2 regions of the Mycobacterium sp. E3339 genome follow, and region 1 is predicted to be linked to the other one. Evidence: riboswitches for the same ligand, from Rfam matches in the RefSeq annotation. Region 1 holds a riboswitch; the other holds the start of a gene.

What was found. Region 1 has a riboswitch for cobalamin ahead of metE (5-methyltetrahydropteroyltriglutamate--homocysteine S-methyltransferase). Riboswitches for the same ligand answer to the same signal wherever they lie in the genome.
Region 2: it holds a riboswitch for cobalamin, as region 1 does, so the genes downstream of both, A5702_RS16575 (PPE family protein) here and metE (5-methyltetrahydropteroyltriglutamate--homocysteine S-methyltransferase) in region 1, are expected to answer to the same signal.

The regions. Positions count from the first base shown of each region.
Region 1 covers NZ_LZIZ01000097.1:3,175-17,243, forward strand. Annotated here, with positions in the region: gene A5702_RS09295 (nitroreductase family protein) at 1-524, shown strand, start outside; gene A5702_RS09300 (TetR/AcrR family transcriptional regulator) at 663-1,943, shown strand; gene A5702_RS09305 (SDR family oxidoreductase) at 2,021-2,863, shown strand; gene A5702_RS09310 (SDR family oxidoreductase) at 2,902-3,543, shown strand; cobalamin riboswitch at 3,595-3,788, shown strand; gene metE (5-methyltetrahydropteroyltriglutamate--homocysteine S-methyltransferase) at 3,925-6,195, shown strand; gene A5702_RS09320 (DUF3556 domain-containing protein) at 6,235-7,983, opposite strand; gene A5702_RS09325 (hypothetical protein) at 8,109-8,327, shown strand; gene prpD (2-methylcitrate dehydratase PrpD) at 8,444-9,949, opposite strand; gene A5702_RS09335 (hypothetical protein) at 10,264-12,084, shown strand; gene A5702_RS09340 (flavin monoamine oxidase family protein) at 12,179-13,543, shown strand; gene A5702_RS26225 (DUF732 domain-containing protein) at 13,689-14,069, opposite strand, start outside.
Region 2 covers NZ_LZIZ01000182.1:138-4,730, reverse strand. Annotated here, with positions in the region: gene A5702_RS16575 (PPE family protein) at 1-1,173, opposite strand, end outside; cobalamin riboswitch at 1,406-1,612, opposite strand; gene A5702_RS16570 (amidohydrolase family protein) at 1,726-2,793, opposite strand; gene A5702_RS16565 (lipase family protein) at 3,028-3,921, shown strand; partial or broken gene A5702_RS16560 (MFS transporter) at 3,986-4,593, shown strand, end outside.

The sequences.
Region 1 (14,069 bases):
CCAATCAGCAGTCGTGGCGCTGGCTGGTGATCACCGACCCGGCGTTGCGCGAGGAGATCGCTCGGCTGTACCGCGCGGCCTACCTGCTGCGTGTGGGCGGCCAACTGATCGCCGATTTCGTGCCGGCCGGGACGCCGGAGGGCCGAATCATGTCGTCGACGGAGTGGCTGGTCGAGCACATGGCAAAGGTGCCGCTGCTGGTGATTCCGTGTTACGAGCCGTATCTGCCGCGCATCGAGGGCGACGAATCGTTTCATCAGGCCACGCTTTACGGCTCGATCTTCCCGGCGGTGTGGAACTTTCAGCTGGCGCTGCACACCCGGGGATACGGCACTTGCATCACGACGCTGCACCTGCATCGCGAGCAGGAGGTGCGGGAGTTGCTGGGCATCCCCGAAACCTACGTGCAGGGCTGCCTGCTTCCGGTGGGCCGGCTGCGCGCGGGGCACACGTTCCGGCCGGCCCGGCGCAGGCCGGTCGCCGAGGTGGTCGTGCGCGACGGTTGGGACGGGCCAGGGCTCTAGAATGGGGGCCATTACCGCTGTTAGCAGCGTGTTCGCCGCGCCGGGTCTGATAACCTCTAACAAAGATTTGGTTCGGCGAGAGGGACGAATGCGTATGGTTGTCGAACCGCAGTCGTCCGGAAGCGCGTAGCGCTGACCATGCCCAGAGCGGAGTCCTTGCGAGCCGGCGCCACAGCCGATTTGGGCACGCGCCGGACCGAAATCCTGACCACCGCGGCCTCTTTGATCGCGCAGTCGGGGTTGCGAACCTCGTTGCAGGAGATCGCCGACGCGGCGGGAATTCTTCCCGGCAGCCTCTATCACCACTTCGAGTCCAAAGAGGCGATCCTGATCGAGTTGATCCACCGCTATCAGGAGGATCTGGACCGGATCGGGCTTGCCGCGCAAGCGAAGTTGGACAAGGCCGACCCCCGCCCGGTCCCCGAGCAGATCGTCGAACTGGGCTCGGCGATCGCCAACTGCGCCGTGCAGCACCGCGCCGCGCTGCAGATGTCGTTCTACGAGGGGCCGAGCACCGACCCTGAGTTGATGAAGCTGACCCAGCAGCGCCCCGTGGCGATTCAGGAGGCGATGCTGCAAACCCTGCGCGCGGGACGGTGGAGCGGCTACATCAAGCCCGACATCGATCTGCCCACCCTGGCCGACCGGATCTGCCAGACCATGCTGCAGGTGGGCCTTGACGTCATGCGTCACAAATCCCCCGCCGATCAGGTGGCGGTCCTACTCTGTCGAATCATGTTGCAAGGGTTGGCAACCCGGCCGCCCACCGACTCGGCGCTGGATAGGTCGAATGCCTTGGCGGCGGCCCGGGACGTCATCGAGACCTGGTCGGACGACAGCGACGCCGACCCCAGCGACAAGGCGGCGCACGTCCGGGCGGTGGCGCGGACGGAGTTCGGCCGCAAGGGTTACGAGGCCACCACCATCAGGGACATCGCCTCCGCGGCCGGCCTCGGCACGGGAACCGTCTACCGGGTGATCGGGTCAAAGGACGAACTCCTGGCGTCGATCATGGAATCGTTCGGCCGGAAGGTCGAGGCGGGCTGGGTCGCCGTGCTGCGTTCGAACGCCACGCCGGTCGAGAAGCTGGACGCCTTGAGCTGGGTCAACGTCAATGCGCTCGATCGGTTCTCCGACGAGTTCCGCATTCAGCTCGCCTGGATGCGGCAGTCGCCCCCGGACACCCCCAACCCGGGGTGGCTGTATGCGACGCGACTTCGGCAGATGAAAACGCTTCTTTCCGAAGGCATCCGATCCGGGGAGATCACCGCCGACGCCGCATCCACCGCGATGCTCGCCCGCTGCGTCATCGGCCTGCAGTGGATACCGGAGAACATCCTCGCCGACGTCGGCAAACGCGCCGCGCTCGTGCACGTCCGCGACACCGTTTTGCGTGGCGTCGCGGTTCGTGCGGGGTAGGTGTTGAACCAAAAAACTGTTACCCATACAGTTGGGCAATTAGAACCGCGTTGGCAGTGAACGAGAAGGGGATTTCCATGACTGTTGTCGATCGGTTGCGCTACGACGGCAAGCGGGCTCTCGTCGTTGGCGGCGCCACCGGCATGGGCGCGGCGGCGGCCAAGTCCGCGGCCGAGCTCGGCGCCGAGGTGATCGTGATGGACTACGCGCCGGTGAACTACGACGTCGCCAAGGCCATCCAGGTGGACCTGCGCGATCCCGCGTCGATCGACGCGGCGGTCGAGCAGCTGGACGGGCCGGTCCACGCCCTGTTCTCGGCCGCCGGCATCGCCGACGGGACAACCGACCTGATGGCCATCAACTTCCTCGGCCACCGCCACCTCATCGACCGCCTCCTCGAGCGCAACCAGCTTCCCTCCGGCTCGGCGATCTGCTTCATCTCCTCGGTCGCCGGCATGGGCTGGGAAAACGACCTGGAGCTGCTGACCGAATTTCTCGCCACGCCGGATTTCGCCTCCGCGCAGGAGTGGGTCAAGGCGCACGAAGCGGAAGGCATCATCCACTACGGCTTTTCCAAGAAGGTCGTCAACGCCTACGTCGCGACCCAGGGCTACCCGCTGCTGAAGAAGGGCATCCGCATCAACGCGATCTGCCCCGGCCCCACCGACACCCCGCTGGCCCAGGCCAACGCCGACCTCTGGCTCACCTTCGCGCAGGACTACCGCGAGGAGACCGGCTCGAAGGTGCATACCCCCGAGCAGATGGGTGACGTGATGGCCTTCCTCAACAGCGCCGCCGCCTTCGGCATCAGCGGCATCACGCTGCTGGTCGACTACGGGCACACGATGGCCTCGCTCACCAACGCCTACCCGCCGGGCAAGCCGATCATCGACATCATCATGGGGCGGGTGAAGCTCTAGAGACGGGTGCCCGTTTCGGCGCCGGTACCGTCGGGGGCATGGCACGAGTCATCGTCATCGGCGGGCACGGCAAGGTCGCACTGCAGCTGGCCCGCATCCTGACCGAACGCGGCGACGAGGTCAGTTCGGTCTTCCGCAACCCCGAACATTCGGACGACGTCGCGGCCACCGGCGCAAATCCGGTGGTCGCCGACATCGAGCGCCTGGACACCGACGCGCTCACCGAGCTGCTGACCGGTCACGACGCGGTCGTCTTCTCCGCCGGCGCAGGCGGCGGCAACCCGGCGCGCACGTACGCCGTCGACCGCGACGCGGCCATCCGGGTGATCGATGCCGCCGAGCGGGCGGGCATCCTGCGATTCGTGATGGTGTCGTATTTTCGGGCGGGTCCCGATCACGGTGTCGCGCAGGACAGTTCGTTCTTCCCCTACGCCGAGGCGAAGGCGGCCGCGGACGAACACCTGCGCGCCAGCCGTTTGCACTGGACGATCCTGGGACCGGGCCGGCTCACCCTCGACCCGCCGACGGGCCGAATCGCCCTCGGTGAGGGCAAAGGCGAGGTATCCCGTGCGGACGTCGCGCAGGTGGCCGCGGTCGCCCTGAAAAACAACGCGACGATCGGCCGGACCATCGACTTCAACAACGGCGACCTCCCGATCGCGGCGGCGTTGAAGGGCTGACTAAACTGCATCTCGCAGCTGGTCTGCCGTCGCCGCACCACGCGACTTCGGCATCGAGCGAGGCGGGTTGGTAACGCTTCGCGAGAGGGAACCCGGTGAGAGCCCGGGACTGTCCCGCAGCGGTATGCAGGAACGACCGCCGTCAAAAGCACTGGTCGCAAGACCGGGAAGCGACGGCCAGTAGGAACACCAATCGGGGTGTGCGCCTGCGAGTCCGAAGACCTGCCAGCTGTGCCGGGCGCGCCGCGCCCGGCGGCTCATCGCCTCGTGGAATGGGCGTTCGGCCGCGACGGTTGAGATGCGTGTACCTTGCGCACCGCAGCCGGATCGGCTCGCGTCCGCAATGGCGGTGACCACCCCGTCGATTGAAGGACGAACATCGTGATCTCCCAACCATTCACCGCCACGGTCGTCGGCTCGCCCCGCATCGGCCCGAAGCGCGAACTCAAACGCGCCACCGAGGGGTACTGGGCCGGACGCACCAGCCGGTCCGAGCTGGAATCGGTCGCCGCGACGTTGCGCCGCGACATGTGGGCCCGCCTCGCCGCGGCCGGCCTGGACTCGGTGCCGGTGAACACCTTCTCCTATTACGACCAGATGCTGGACACCGCCGTCATGCTCGGCGCCCTGCCGCCCCGGGCCGCACGGGTCCCCGACGATCTGGATCGCTACTTCGCCGCAGCCCGCGGCAATCCCGACGTCGCGCCGCTGGAGATGACCAAGTGGTTCGACACCAACTACCACTACCTGGTCCCCGAGATCGAGCCCTCGACCACCTTCTCGCTCAACCCGGACAAGGTGGTCGCCGAACTGAAAGAGGCTCTCGCGCAGGGGATCCCCGCCCGCCCCGTCGTCATCGGACCGATCACCTTCCTGCTGTTGAGCAAGGCGGTCAACGGCGGCGGCGCGCCGATCGAGCGACTGCAGGAACTCGTGCCCATCTACTCGGAGCTGTTGGGGCTGCTCGCCGCCAACGGCGCGCAGTGGGTGCAGTTCGACGAGCCGGCGCTGGTGACCGACATCTCCCCCGACGCCCCGGCCTTGGCGGAGGCCGCGTACAACGCGCTGGGCAAGGCGACCGACCGGCCGGCCATCTACGTCGCCACCTACTTCGGTGATCCCGGCGCATCGCTGGCCGGTCTGGCCCGCACCCCGGTCGAGGCGATCGGCGTCGACCTCGTTTACGGCGCCGACACGGCGGTGGCGGGCATACCGGAGCTGTCCGGCAAGACCCTGGTGGCCGGCGTCGTCGACGGGCGCAACGTCTGGCGCACCGACCTGGAAGCCGCGCTGGGCAAGCTGACCGCCCTCCTGGGTTCGGTTGGCACGGTTGCGGTTTCGACGTCGTGCTCCACGATGCACGTGCCGTATTCGCTCGAACCCGAGGCCGACCTGGACGACGCGCTGCGCAGCTGGTTGGCGTTCGGTCAGGAGAAGGTCGCCGAGGTGGTGACGCTCGCGCGTGCCCTGCGCGAAGGGCGCGGCGCGGTCGCCGACGAGATCGCCGCGTCCAACACCGCGGTGGCCTCCCGCAAGAGCGACCCGCGGCTGCACAACGACCGGCTACGGGAACGCATCGAGGAGATCGTCGCCACCGGCACCCACCGCGGCGACCCGGCGTCACGTCGTGCCCGCCAGGACGAGCGGTTGCGCCTGCCGGCGCTGCCGACCACAACCATCGGCTCCTACCCGCAGACCGCCGCGATCCGCAAGGCGCGCGCCGCGCTGCGGTCCGGCGAGATCGACCAAGCGGAGTACGAGAAGCGGATGCGCAAGGAGATCGCCGACGTCATCGCGCTGCAGGAGGAGCTGGGTCTCGACGTGCTGGTGCACGGCGAGCCGGAACGCAACGACATGGTGCAGTACTTCGCCGAGCAGCTACAGGGCTTCTTCGCGACGCAGAGCGGCTGGGTGCAGTCGTACGGCAGCCGCTGCGTGCGTCCGCCGATCCTCTACGGCGACGTCATTCGCACCCACCCGATGACCGTCGACTGGATCTCCTACGCGCAATCGTTGACCGACAAGCCGGTCAAGGGCATGCTGACCGGTCCGGTCACGATCCTGGCGTGGTCGTTCGTCCGCGACGACCAGCCGCTGGCCGACACCGCCAACCAGGTGGCGCTCGCCATCCGCGACGAAACCGTGGACCTGCAATCCGCCGGCATCGCCGTCATCCAGGTCGACGAGCCGGCGCTGCGGGAGCTGCTGCCGCTGCGCCGCGCGGATCAGGAGGACTACTTGCGTTGGGCCGTAGGTTCTTTCCGGCTGGCCACCTCCGGCGTCGATGACTCCACCCAGATCCACACCCACCTGTGCTACTCGGAATTCGGCGAGGTGATCGGGGCCATCGCCGACCTGGACGCCGACGTGACGTCCCTCGAGGCGGCGCGCTCACACATGGAGGTGCTCGACGACCTCAACTCGGTCGGGTTTTCCAACAGCGTCGGCCCGGGCGTCTACGACATCCACTCGCCCAGAGTGCCGAGCACGAAGGAAATGGCGGAGTCGTTGCGCGCGGCGCTGAAAGCCGTTCCGGCGGAACGGCTCTGGGTCAACCCGGACTGCGGCCTGAAGACCCGAAATGCCGACGAGGTGATCGCTTCGCTGAAGAACATGGTCGCCGCGGCGCAGGAAGTGCGGGCGGGCGCCTGACCGCGAGCGTCACGCCAGCGTGGCCCTCGGGCGCCACCGTCACTCTGGCGTGACGCTCGGCGCCTCGTCCGACAACACTTCGACGGGAACGTCGTCAGCCCACGGTTGCCGGGTCACCATGTCGGCGACGCGGACGATGCCGCGCTCGAACTCGCCCGTCGCCGCGTCCACCAGCCGGTAGGCCTGCACCTGTTTGTGGATGGGCTGCGCGTCGAGCAGCACCACCCGCACCTCCCCCGGCTCGAAATGGCAGCGCTCCTGCAGCGCGGTGATGAGCTGCTCGTTATGCATGTGGCCGTCGCCAAAGTTCCAGCCGATGGCGGTGCTGCAGATGCGTTCGCCGTCGGTGAGGACGTAGTCGTCCTCGTTCTGGCCCGCCATCGCGCGGTGCGCGAGGGTGAACAGCGCGCGGCCGTGAGTGTTGAAGCCGCGGAACGCATATCCCATGAAGAGCGGGATCTGCGCGGCCTCCGGGCTGCCGTAGAACCGCTCGAGCTGGGCCTGCGGCATGCTGGCGATCGCCACGATGCCCCTGGCGATCTTGTCGCTGGCCGATCCTTTGATGCACCACAGCGTGGTGTCCCAGTTGCCGGCGTAGTACCGCATTCCCGGCAGGAACGAGATCTTGCGGGGGAACATGTTGCCCAGCAAGACGATTCCCGCGATGACGACGAACAGTATCGCCACCACCACCGGGTGCCTCAGATCGCGCAGGCCCAGTCGCGCGTGCGCGACGAACAGCGACAGCACGCCGAAGATCATGAAGACGTTCCACTCCAGCGGCACGCCCATCGGTATCGACACCAGGATCCCCAGGTGGAAACAGACCATCACGATGGCCGCGATCGTGATCGGCCAGCCGCTGTGGCAGAAGAACAACGGCAGCGGCACCAGCATCTCGATGGCGGTGCTCAGGTGCGCCAGCCATCGCGACAGCCGGCCGGGCCGCAGGTCGTCCGGGAACTTCTCGAAGAATTGCCGCTTGAGCCAGCGGGGCCGCACCAGCGGATTGTTGGACATCATCGTGGAGATCACGAACGGGAAGTGCTTGTTGAGCTTCGACGTGGCGGCGCCCATCCAGATGACCAGGAACACCACCTTCGATCCGACGATCATGTCGACGCCGCCGAAGAGGAAGGTCACCGCCATGGTCGCGTACACCTCCCCGCGAGCGGCCAGGAAGATCACCTTGTCGCGCAGCCCCAGGATGCCGAGCAGCAGCAGGATCAGCACGATCTTCCAGGCCGGCAGCAACCCGATCGTCGTACCGAGCTCGGGTATCGGTCCGGTGCCGTCGGCGAACAGCGCGCTCAGGGTCACCAGCAAAAACAGCGCGTAGAGCGCGACGTCGATCGGCTTGCGCTTGGTGCCCCTGGTCAGCGGGACCCGGTCCGGCCACGGTGGCAGCCGGATGGTGCCGAACCGCATCCAGTACAGGATCGACCCCATCGGCGGGAAGAACCGGTTGTTCAGCGGGCCGAAGCCGCAGCCCAGCCCGATCACCTCGAAGAGCATCGTGTACAGCACGACCTTTTCGAACACGATCGGCTCCGACCACCAGGACGCGACGTGGGTGAACCCGCCGAGTCCCTTGGTGGCCGAGGCGAACAGCCAACCGCCGAGGATGTAGAGCAGGATCTTGACGACGTAGAACAGGTGCAGCGCGACCGGCGTGCCGAAGCCCACCTCGGCCCAGTGCTTGGCCATCGGGCGGATCTTCTCGCTACGGGTGCCCTTGTTCCACTCGGCCATGTCGAGCTGCGGCAGCTCAGGCTTGAGAAATCCCATGGTGGTCAGATTAGAACGTGTTCTAGGCGAACCGCACTCAAGCCGGGCAACAATCCTTTGCCTGTGCCCTCGCCGCCGGATAGCGTGAAACCCGGATCGGCGCGGCTCGCTAGGAGGCGTCCATCATGAGCAGGCTTTTCGTTTCCATATCGGCTGCGGTGCTGGTCGCCGCCGCCGCACCGATCGCGGTGGCCCGTGCCGACGCGCCGGCACCCGGCGACGGGTGCGCGACGCTGCACGCGACCACCCAAGACGGCAACGGCAGGACGATGTGGTGCAACCCCACGATGACCGGCGCCCACAACCTGGTGTGGCAGTACGGCGGCCCGGCGCCCAGCCCGTAACGGCTTTCCCGCTCGAGGGTGAACTGAGGGCGTTCAGCGTGAACTGAGGGCGAGAAATCCGCGAAGACTCCGCCCTGGCCGCACGCTCAAAGCCGTGACTGCACACCCGATTTCGGTCACCCGAAGATGCCCGGCGGGGTCGCCGGCGTCCGCCGCAGAGCCTCTGGGTAAACGCGTGGATTGAGCGCATCCAGCGCGCCGGCCCGCAGGCCGGCCAGGGAATCGACGGCGTCCAGAAACCGTTGCCGCTCGGCGGGTTCCACGACGTCGCCGGCCAGCTGGGTGAACTTCTCGACGTACTGCGGTCGCCGGAACGGCCGCGCGCCCAGCGGATGCGCGTCGGCGACGGCCAACTCGTCGGAGATCACCTCCCCGCCGCGTAGCGTGATTTCGGCGCGCGCCCCGAACGCCTTCTGCGCCGGGTCGCTCGAGTGGTAGCGGCGCGTCCACTCCGGGTCCTCGACCGTGGAGATCTTGCGCCACAGCTCGATCGTGTCGGGCCGGTGCGCCCGTTCCGCGGCGTAGGAGCGTTCGTGGTGCCATACCCCGTCCTGCAGGGCGACGGCGAAGATGTACGGCAGCGAATGGTCGAGCGTTTCCCGGGAAGCGTCCGGATCGAACTTCTGCGGATCCCCCGAGCCCGTTCCGATGACGACGTGGGTGTGGTGGCTCGTGCGCAGCACGATGGTCTCGACCTGACCGAGGTCGGGTATGCGCTCGCGCAGCCGCCGGGCCAGGTCGATCGGCGCCTGGCTTTGGTACTCCGCGGAGTGCTCCTTGGTGAAGCTGTCTCCGATGGCGCGCTTGGGTTCTCCGGGAGCGGGCAGCGGCACGTGGTATTCGCGTTCGGGTCCGCCCAGCAGCCAGGCGATTACGCCGTCCTCGCCCTCCCAGATCGGGGCGGGCGATCCCTCGCCGCGCATGGCCCGGTCCACCGCCTCGATGCCGACCTTGCCCGCGTGCGCCGGGGCGAACGCCTTCCAGCTGGAGATCAGCCCCTTGCGGGACTGGCGGGTGCTGGTGGTCAGGTGCAGCGCCTGCCCGACCGCCTGGTAGATGGTCTCGGTGTCCAGCTTCAGCATGGTTCCGATGCCGGCGGCCACCGCCGGACCCAGGTGCGCGACGTGGTCAATCTTGTGCTCGTGCAAGCAGATTCCGCGGGAGAGGTCGATTTGGATCTCGTAGGCGGTCGCCAGGCCGCGGATCAGGTCGGCGCCGCCGAGGCCCAGCTGCTGGGCGACCGCGACCAGCGGGGGGATGTTATCGCCTGGGTGGGCGTACTCGGCGGCCAAAAACGTGTCGTGAAAGTCGAGTTCGCGCACCGCGACGCCGTTGGCCCACGCCGCCCACTCCGCCGAGTAGGTGCCGTCGACGCCGAATACGTTGGCGCCGCGGGCCGCGGGATGGGCCAGCGCCTGCCGCCGCGCCACCGTCACCGGTCGACGCAACACCGCGGCCGCGCTGACCGCCGCGTTGTCGATGATCCGATTCGCCACCATCTCCGCGGTTTCCGCCTCGACGGCCACGGGATCGGCTGCGACTTCGGCGATCTTGGCCGCCAGGTGTTCGGCGCGGGGGAAGTCGTCCGAGCTGCGCCGCGCCCGAACCTCGTGCGTTTTCATACTCAGCAGACTATGCGCCCGCGACAAGAGCATGAAAAATTCGGTACATCAACGCATTTGATTTCGGTCGAGCCGGTGCCAGAGCCGCCGTCGGCGGATTCCACGAAGCGATTCCGTCAAATGGTGGTTTCGTGACTCGGTGCGGATTAGGATGCCTGCGTCCCAGTGAGTTGCCGATACGGTGCGAGGGGATCATGTTCGAAATATTCCGGAACAGATTGTCGGGAGCGGCGATTGTTATCGCTTTTACCGTCGCCGCGTGCTGCTCGCCCTCCGAGCCGCAGAGCTCTTGCATGGGCCCATCGGAAGAGGGCATGACGCAACCCGCTGCCAGCACCGGTACGGATCCCATGGGGATGGCCGAGGAGACCCCGGCCTGTTCCTTGTACTACCTGGCGAAGAACGATCCAGTGCCGCCGCGCTATGCCGGGATCGGAAGCGCGCATTGGGACGTGCCTGCCGGCCAGGCGTATTTTGATCAAGGCCTGCGATTCTTCTTCGCCTTCAACAGCCGCGAATCCTATCGCGCATTCCACGAAGCGGCGAACGAGGCCGAGAATAGCAACACGCCCTGCTCGGCCTGTTATTGGGCGCAAGCTCTCCCACTGGGGGTAGACATCAACGAGTCGGAACAATCGCCGCATGATCGAGAGCAAGCGAATGCCGTCCTCCATAGCGCCGAGAAAGCTAATCCAAGCCAAAAGGACCGCGCGATTATTGACGCTTTACTTGAGCGCAACCGGGATTGCATTGGTCAGGACGAGAAGAAATGTCAGAAGGCTCGCAACTTAGCTTATTACAACGGGATGATAAAAGTGCTGAACGGGTTTGGCAGCAATGACCCCAACGTCATCGCGCTCTTCGCCGACTCCGTCATGAATCTGACGCCTTGGAGGTATTGGGACACAGACGGAAATCCCGTCTCCAAGGAGGTCACGGATGCACAGAAGCAACTAGAGAATGCTCTGAGCCTCCCTCAATATCAACAAAACGAAGGGATCATCCACTTTTACATCCATCTGATGGAGGGGTCGCGTACCCCCGCCGTCGCAAGGCAACACGCCGACCAATTGGCGCCGCCCACACCATTGGCGCCGACCGCGGGCCATCTGGTCCATATGCCGTCACACATCTACTACCGAATCGGGGACATGCAGGACGCGATCACGGCCAACAAGGCAGCCATTGAGGCCGACGACGCGTATTTCGCCATGGAGCCGAATTTATCTCGCCCAGACGGTGACCGCTACAAATATGAATATTACCCGCATAATATCCATTTCTTGCTCGCGGCTGCGGTGCTGAGCGGCGACACCCCGGACAGGGACATCGACCGCTACGCGAAGAAACTGCTTCAATCGTTGCCGGATAATGGAAATGGGCTGCGCGCCGAAAAGTATCGCGCTGTCTACTACCTCGCAAAGCTCAACTTCTCCACCACGGCGGATATTCGTAAATTCGAGGAGCCGGACCCGTTCGAGCAGCAGCCTATTGCCAACCTCGCCTATCATTCTACCCAAATGATGGCGGATATCTGGGACGGGAAAAAGCCCATCGAATCCGCCGACCGGTTCTATGACGATCTCGGCAAAGTCCGCAACGCCGCACGCAACACCGAAACGAACGAGGACTGCGATCCCGAGGTCCGGCTCCCCCGCGATAAGGATCTATGTCTGGCCGCGATCCTCAATTATCTAGGACGCGCGCGGATGGCCATCTTCGACGCGAAGCACGGCAATAAAACCAGGTGGGCCGATGCGGAGGCATGGGCTCGACGCGCTGTAGAAATCGACTCGCAGTTGGGCTATTACGAGCCCCCGTTGTGGCTCTACCCCACGCGTCAGACCGCCGCCTCGGTCCTAATTCAAAAGGCGGATGCGATCGGTGCCGGGGCGAAGGAATGGCGGCTGTCTCTGGACGAGGCCAAGCGGCTGCTGCGTGAAAGCCTGGATGGGCCCCCGACTACCCTGTCTGGCGAAATCCCGGTAGGGGCCTACCCCGGAAATGGCTGGGCGTATTACGGGCTGCTGGAGATCGCCAACCGGTACGACCCGGTCGGCGTCGGTCAGGCCACGCTAGAACTCAAGAAGCATTGGTTCGGAGACCCCGGATTCCAGAGCCTCGATCGCATGTAGGTCCACAGGGTGAATTCCGCGCGAACGGACCGCTGCCGCGTCGCGACCGGTGTAGTTTGCTGCTCAGCACCCAACTGCAACCGAGGAGCCAGTCATGGCGGACGTCGATTATTGCGTGGTCGGAGCGGGTTTCGCGGGTTTGACGGCCGCGTACAGACTAAAGAAGGCAGGCCATTCAGTGGCCTTGCTGGAGGCGCGCGATCGGGTCGGCGGCCGCACCTTCACCGAATACCGCCCGGACGGAACGTGGATCGATCGCGGCGGCGCGTGGATCGGGCCGGGCCAGGACCGCATCTACGCGTTGATGAACGAGTTCGGTGTGCCGGAGTACAAGCAGCACAATGACGGCGACGCGATGATGATCGTCGGCGGCAAGAAGCACCGCTACGGCGGAACCATTCCGTGGACCATGAGCCCGTGGGCGGTCGCCAACCTCGGGATCGGCCTGGTCGCCATCGAGGAGATGTGCAAAGCCATTCCGCGCGAGGCCCCGTGGGAGGCGAAGAAGGCCAAGGAGTGGGACCGAATCAGCATCGGGGAATGGATCAACAACAAGACGGCGTCCAAGCAGGCCGCCGAGATGCTGGACATGGCCTTCGCCGGCCTCTACACGTCGGCGGCGTCGGAGACGTCGCTGTTGTGGGGGTTGCTCCAGACGGCGTCGGCCGGCGGGCTCACGTTCGCGATCTCGGGCAAGGGGGGCTCCCAGGATGCCCGCCCCGTCGGCGGGATGGGCGCCATCTACGGCCCAATCGCCGCGGAATTGGGTGACGCGCTACATCTTTCGCAGCCGGTCCGGCAAATCGCTCAGGATGCCGACGGCGTGACCGTCACCGCCGCCGACTTGACGGTGCGGGCGCGTCGCGTCATCGTCGCCATTCCGCTCGCGGTCGCCACCTCGATCGTTTACGAGCCGATGCTCCCGGTGGACCGCGCGCTGCTGCACCAGCGCATGCCGAGCGGCGCGGTCATCAAGACGTCCATCATTTACGACGAGCCGTTCTGGCGCGCCGACGGGCTCTCGGGTCAATCGGCCGCGCCGGGATCCCTGGCCAGCCTGACGATCGACGCCTGCACCGACACCGGCGACCCCGGGGTCATGTGCGTCATCAGCGAAGGCCCCGCGGCGCGCCGGCTGACAAAGCTCGACGAGGCCGAGCGCAAAGCGGCCATCATCGGCGAGGTGGTCGACCGATTCGGCGATAAGGCCAGATCGCCGTCGGAATATCACGAGCAGAACTGGACCGTCGAGCGCTACTCCGGCGGCGGGATGATCGGCCACGCGCCGCCCGGCGTGCTGACCGAATTCGGCTACACCCTGCGCGAGCCATGCGGCCGCATCCACTGGGCCGGCACCGAGAGCTCGGCCGTCATGTGCGGGTGGATCGACGGCGCGATCCGCTCCGGCGAGCGCGCCGCGACCGAGGTCCGCGAGGCCGAGGCGGTCGCCGTCGCCTGACGAAATCGCTTTCGCCGCTTTCGTTTCAGTGGCCCCAGCGCTGTCGAACAGCGACCGAATCCTAACGGAGACGTGCGGGACGTCGGTCCGCTAATCTGGCCGTGACTCCTGCGAGCGCCGGTGAGCGGGGCGTACGGTCGCACGGCTAGCGGTTCGGGAAGTAGGTCCAAGGCCCATACTCGTCCGGGCAGTAAACCACCGTTGTCGCGTCGATGATGGCGACAGCGGCGCTGGGCGACATTCCGGTATTGGACTGAGTTGCACGGGCTTCCACTTGTTTGGTCGCTCCTTGACGCAGGTCTGCGCACACATCGTGCGCGGACTTTACAGCCGCGGACACATCCGTGATCGTGATTCCGGCCTGGTTCGCTAAGTAGACGAACAGAAGGGCCTTCTCGCTTTCACTTGCTGGTGGGGGCGGTAGCGGCTGACGCGGCGTAGGCGGCGGCAGGATGATTGTTGGTGGCGGGACGATGACCGTCGGCGGCACCATCACGGTCGTCGTCGACGGCGTTGGGACCACGCT
Region 2 (4,593 bases), on a different contig from region 1:
GCGGCCCGCCATGCACGCGAGGGCCGTCTCGCCGAGCAGGCTTCCCTCGGCGCTTGCCGCGACGGTGGGGACGGCGCCAAGGCCGGGCAGCGCCTGGGCGGCAAGCGTGATCTCCGGCGCGGCGGCGGTCCATCCGTACGGCACCGACAGGGCGCCCACCGAGGACGCCTGGTTCAGACTTGCCGTCACCGCGCCGCCCAGACCCGTTGACCCCAGCGGGGCGACCGTGGACGCGGGCCCGGCTTCGAGCGATCCGGCCGCCGCGGCCTCACCCGCGTCCGCGGCTCCCCCGGCGCTCGCCATGCCGGCGAAATCCGTCATCGTGCCCAGGTAGTTGCCCGGCATGTAGAACCCGGACGACAGGGTGTTCAACAAGTTGCTGTTGAGGAGGGCCCCCAGCGGGGAGCCGTCCGTGCCGGCCAGGAAACCGAGAATTCCCTTCGGGCTGAAGAAGTCCGCACCGCCCATTCCCAGCCAATCCATCAGCCCCGACGACTCCGGGACGGATGGCGCGGCGAGGCTCTGCAGCGCGGCCGGCACCGCGGACTGCAGTTGCGACAGCGCCGTCTGCGCGTTCGCCGCGGCCGACGTGTCGGCGGCCCGGGTGACCGCGTCGGCCTGCGCGGCGGGCCCCGCCGGATCGGCAGTCCGCGGCGGCGGGTCGAACGGGGTCACCGCCGACGCGGCCGCCGAATCGGCAGCGTAGTAATACATGGCGGCGGCGTCCTGCGCCCACATCTCGCCGTAGTGAGCTTCCGTGGCCGCGATGGCGCCGGCGTTCAGTCCCAGAAAGTTGGTGGCGATCAGTTTCGTCAGCAGGACCCGATTGGCCGCGACCACCGGCGGCGGCACGGTCGCGGCGAAGGCGGTCTCATACGCCGTCGCCGCGGCCACGGCCTGCGCGGCGGCCTGCTCAGCCTGCGCGGCGGTCGCGGTTAACCACGCCGCATATGGTGCGGCTGCGGCGGCCATCGAGATCGCTGCCGGGCCGTGCCATTGATCACCGAGCGCCGCGATCACCGAGCTGTGGGCCAGCGCCGTCAACCGCAGCTCGGTTGCCAGCCCCGACCAGGCCGCCGCGGCGGCCAGCATCGGGGCGCAGCCCGCTCCGGAATACATGCGCCCGGAGTTGATCTCGGGCGGTAACAAGCCGAAATCCAGCGATGCGCTCATGACCACCGGCCCATCCGCTCGGCCCCGGCGAGCACGGTGCGGCTAAAGCCAAATACGGCAACGTGATTCGTGTTGAACAGAGGTAGTGTCATCGAACGTCCTTTGTGCGACGGGATGCTCGTCGCCCACCGGGCGTTCAGCCGCAGAGCCGACCGGCGCACCGACGAATCGGCACGCCAGTTCCTGCTGCGGCCATCGGCCCAATCCACGAGGCGACGCGCACGCCGGACGCGGCGCGCCCGGCACGGCTGGCAGGTCTTCGGACTCGCAGGCACGCACCGAGAACGGTGCTCCTAGTAGCCGTCGCTTCCCGGTCCCCGAAAGGACCAGTGCCATTGACGGCGGTCGTTCCTGCATACCGCTGCGGGACAGTCCCGGATTCCCACCGGGTTCCCTCTCGCGACGGGCCTCCGACAGCGCCCGCCGCTCGATGCCGAGTGTCAAATTGCGACCCTGGCAAACCAGCTGCGCACTGCACATTACCGCAGCTTCGGTGGCCTGAGAATCCGCTGAATCGAATGCAACCCAACGGCTTAAGCCGATCCGGACTGATCAGTTGAGGTTGTAGAAGCGCTGCGCGTTCAACCCGCCGATCTTTTCGCGGGCCTCTTCGCTGATATCCGCGCGGGTCCGCAGGTGCTTGGTGCTTTCCGGCCATTCGCCGTCCCAATGCGGGTAGTCGCTGGCGAACATGATGAAGTCGGCGCCGAGCACATCGATGACTCCGGGCAGGATCGGCTCCTCGGGCTCGCACGTGACCCAGATGTTGCCCGCCGCCAAGTACTCGTGCGGATCGCGCCGCCAGCCGCGCTCGACCCAGTCGCCCCGCTTCTCGTAATGCTCGTGCAGGCGATCCATGAAGAACGGGACCCAACCGGCGCCCGCCTCGAGGAACGCGACCCGCAACCGCGGGTGCCGTTCGAAGACGCCGCCGGACACCAGCGCCGTCATGGCGGTCATCTGGTCGAACGGGAAGCTGATGCAGTGCACCTGAATGTAGTTGGTGAAGCGGTCGACGCCGATCTTCGGCAGGTGAATGCCCGGGGCGCCGTGAATGCCCAGGGGCATCTCCAGGTCGACCGCGGCGGCATAAAAGGGGTCGAGGTCGGGGTGGTCGAGGTTGCGGGTCTTGAGCGCCGGCGGGACCAGGGTTGCCACCAGCCCAAGGTCTTTCGCCTCGGTCATGACGTCGATCGCCGCCTGGCCGTGCTCGATCGGAGTCACGGCGACGCCCTTCAGTCGGCCGCCCGACGGGGCGCAGTAATCCGCGATCCACTGGTTGTAGAGCCGGGCGAATCCCGCCGCGAACTCGGGATCCTCGAGGCTGGGGGCGCACAGGCCCAGGCTGGGGTACAGCACCATCGTGTCGATGTGGTCGCGGTCGGCGTCGCCGAGCACGCCTTCGGTCGACCGGCAATTGATGTCGGGCGCCTTGCTGATGCCATGCTCGGGCGGACACCCGGCACCCGGGCCCTGATCCTCCGGATAGTTGCGGCCTTCGAACGTCAACCGCATTCGCCCGTCGGTGCTGGGCTTGACGTGCTCCGGCCACCGCTTGATGGCTTCGATTGCCAGCGAGGAGTTCTCGGCGACGTGTCCGTCGGCGTCGATGATGCGCATGTATCCGCAACTTACTCTCGCGGATTGGAAGTTGAAATGGCTTGGGCGGACGCGTCGGGCCCGCGCTCCTTCGCCCGTCCGTGATGAACCCGTGACCCGAAATGCTTATCGGCGATCTGCTTTCGGCTCGCTCGCGCTCGCGCCGATTTCAAAAGAGTGACAGAAGTACAACGGTTCAGGTCGACGACGGTTTGTCCCCTTACCGTATTCATGTCATACCTAGAAAGGAAATCGATGAGCGATTCTCCTTCGCGGGAAATGGCGCGGCGAGACTTCGTGACCAAGACGGCTTTACTGGGTGGATCCGTAATTCTCGCGCCATGGCTCTTCCCGGTGGAAGCGAACGCGGCCCCGGTGGGCGTGGTTACCCAGCCTTCGCCGCCGGGATTCGATCCCGCTTTCGCGCTCAATGTGGGCATTCCGTTGGCTTTTTCCGCATATAACGCGATGTCGGGCCTCCCGTTGAATCTCCCGCCGGGATATCAAGCGACCGCGCTGATCCAGGGCGACCGTGTGCTCGCGGCCGCACTGGCCAATCAACATCCCGTGGCGGCGAAAATGGTGCTGCGCGACAACATCTTCGGCATTATCGGCAATAGCCCGTCCACCCAGACGGCGTTCCTGGCGTTTCGCGGCACCGCCGACCTCGACGACGTCCTCACGGACCTGGACATCATTCCCACGCCGTATGGATTCGTTCCCAAATTCGGATACGTGCACAGTGGCTTTCACGCCGTCTACCGCATGGTCCGCGCCAGCATCGTGGCCAACCTCGCCGCCGCCTGCGTGGGGTGCAACAACCTCCTGATAATCGGGCACAGCCTGGGTGGGGCGCTCGCCGTCATCGGGGCGCCCGACATCTTCGTCAACATCCCGCCGAATTTCGCGCCTCGCCTCATCACCTTCGCCGGTCCGAAGGCCGGGTTCGGCGATTTCGTCACGGCGTTCAACGAGATCATCGCCTCCTGCTCACGAGTGGTGAACTATTGCGACATCATCCCGCCGCTACCGCCGTGCCCCTACGAACACGCCGGCAGCGCGATCTACGTCGACAGCGGCGGGATCGGACCCGGGTGGCGGCACAGCCTCAAGGCCTATCAGCGCGGCCTGCAAAGGCTGGTGGGGTGAGTGCCGCAACGCCGCGCGGACAGAAAGGCTCGCCATCCCGCGCCGCGTAGGCAACGATGCTGACGTGAGCACACAACGGTTGACCGCCGACCAGCGAAACTCTTTCGTCGCCGCGTTGTTGGGCTGGACGATGGACGCGTTCGATTACTTCATCGTCGTGCTCGTCTACGCCGACATCGCCAAGACTTTCCACCACAGCAAGGCCGAGGTCGCGTTCGTCACCACGGCCACCCTGATCATGCGTCCGGTGGGCGCCCTGCTGTTCGGGCTGTGGGCCGACCGCGTCGGACGGCGGCTGCCGCTGATGGTCGACGTGATGTTCTACTCCGTCGTCGGCTTCCTGTGCGCGTTCGCGCCCAACTTCACGGTATTGGTGATCCTGCGGCTGCTGTACGGGATCGGCATGGGCGGTGAATGGGGGTTGGGGGCCGCGCTGGCCATGGAGAAGGTTCCGGTCGAGCGGCGCGGGTTCTTCTCCGGGCTGCTGCAGGAGGGCTACGCATTCGGCTACCTGTTGGCCAGCGTCGCCTCGCTGGTGGTGATGAACTGGCTCGGGTTGTCGTGGCGGTGGCTCTTCGCGCTGAGCATCATCCCCGCGCTGGTCAGCCTGATCATCCGGTACCGGGTCGAGGAGTCCGAGGTGTGGGAGGCCGCCCAGGATCAAATGAAGTT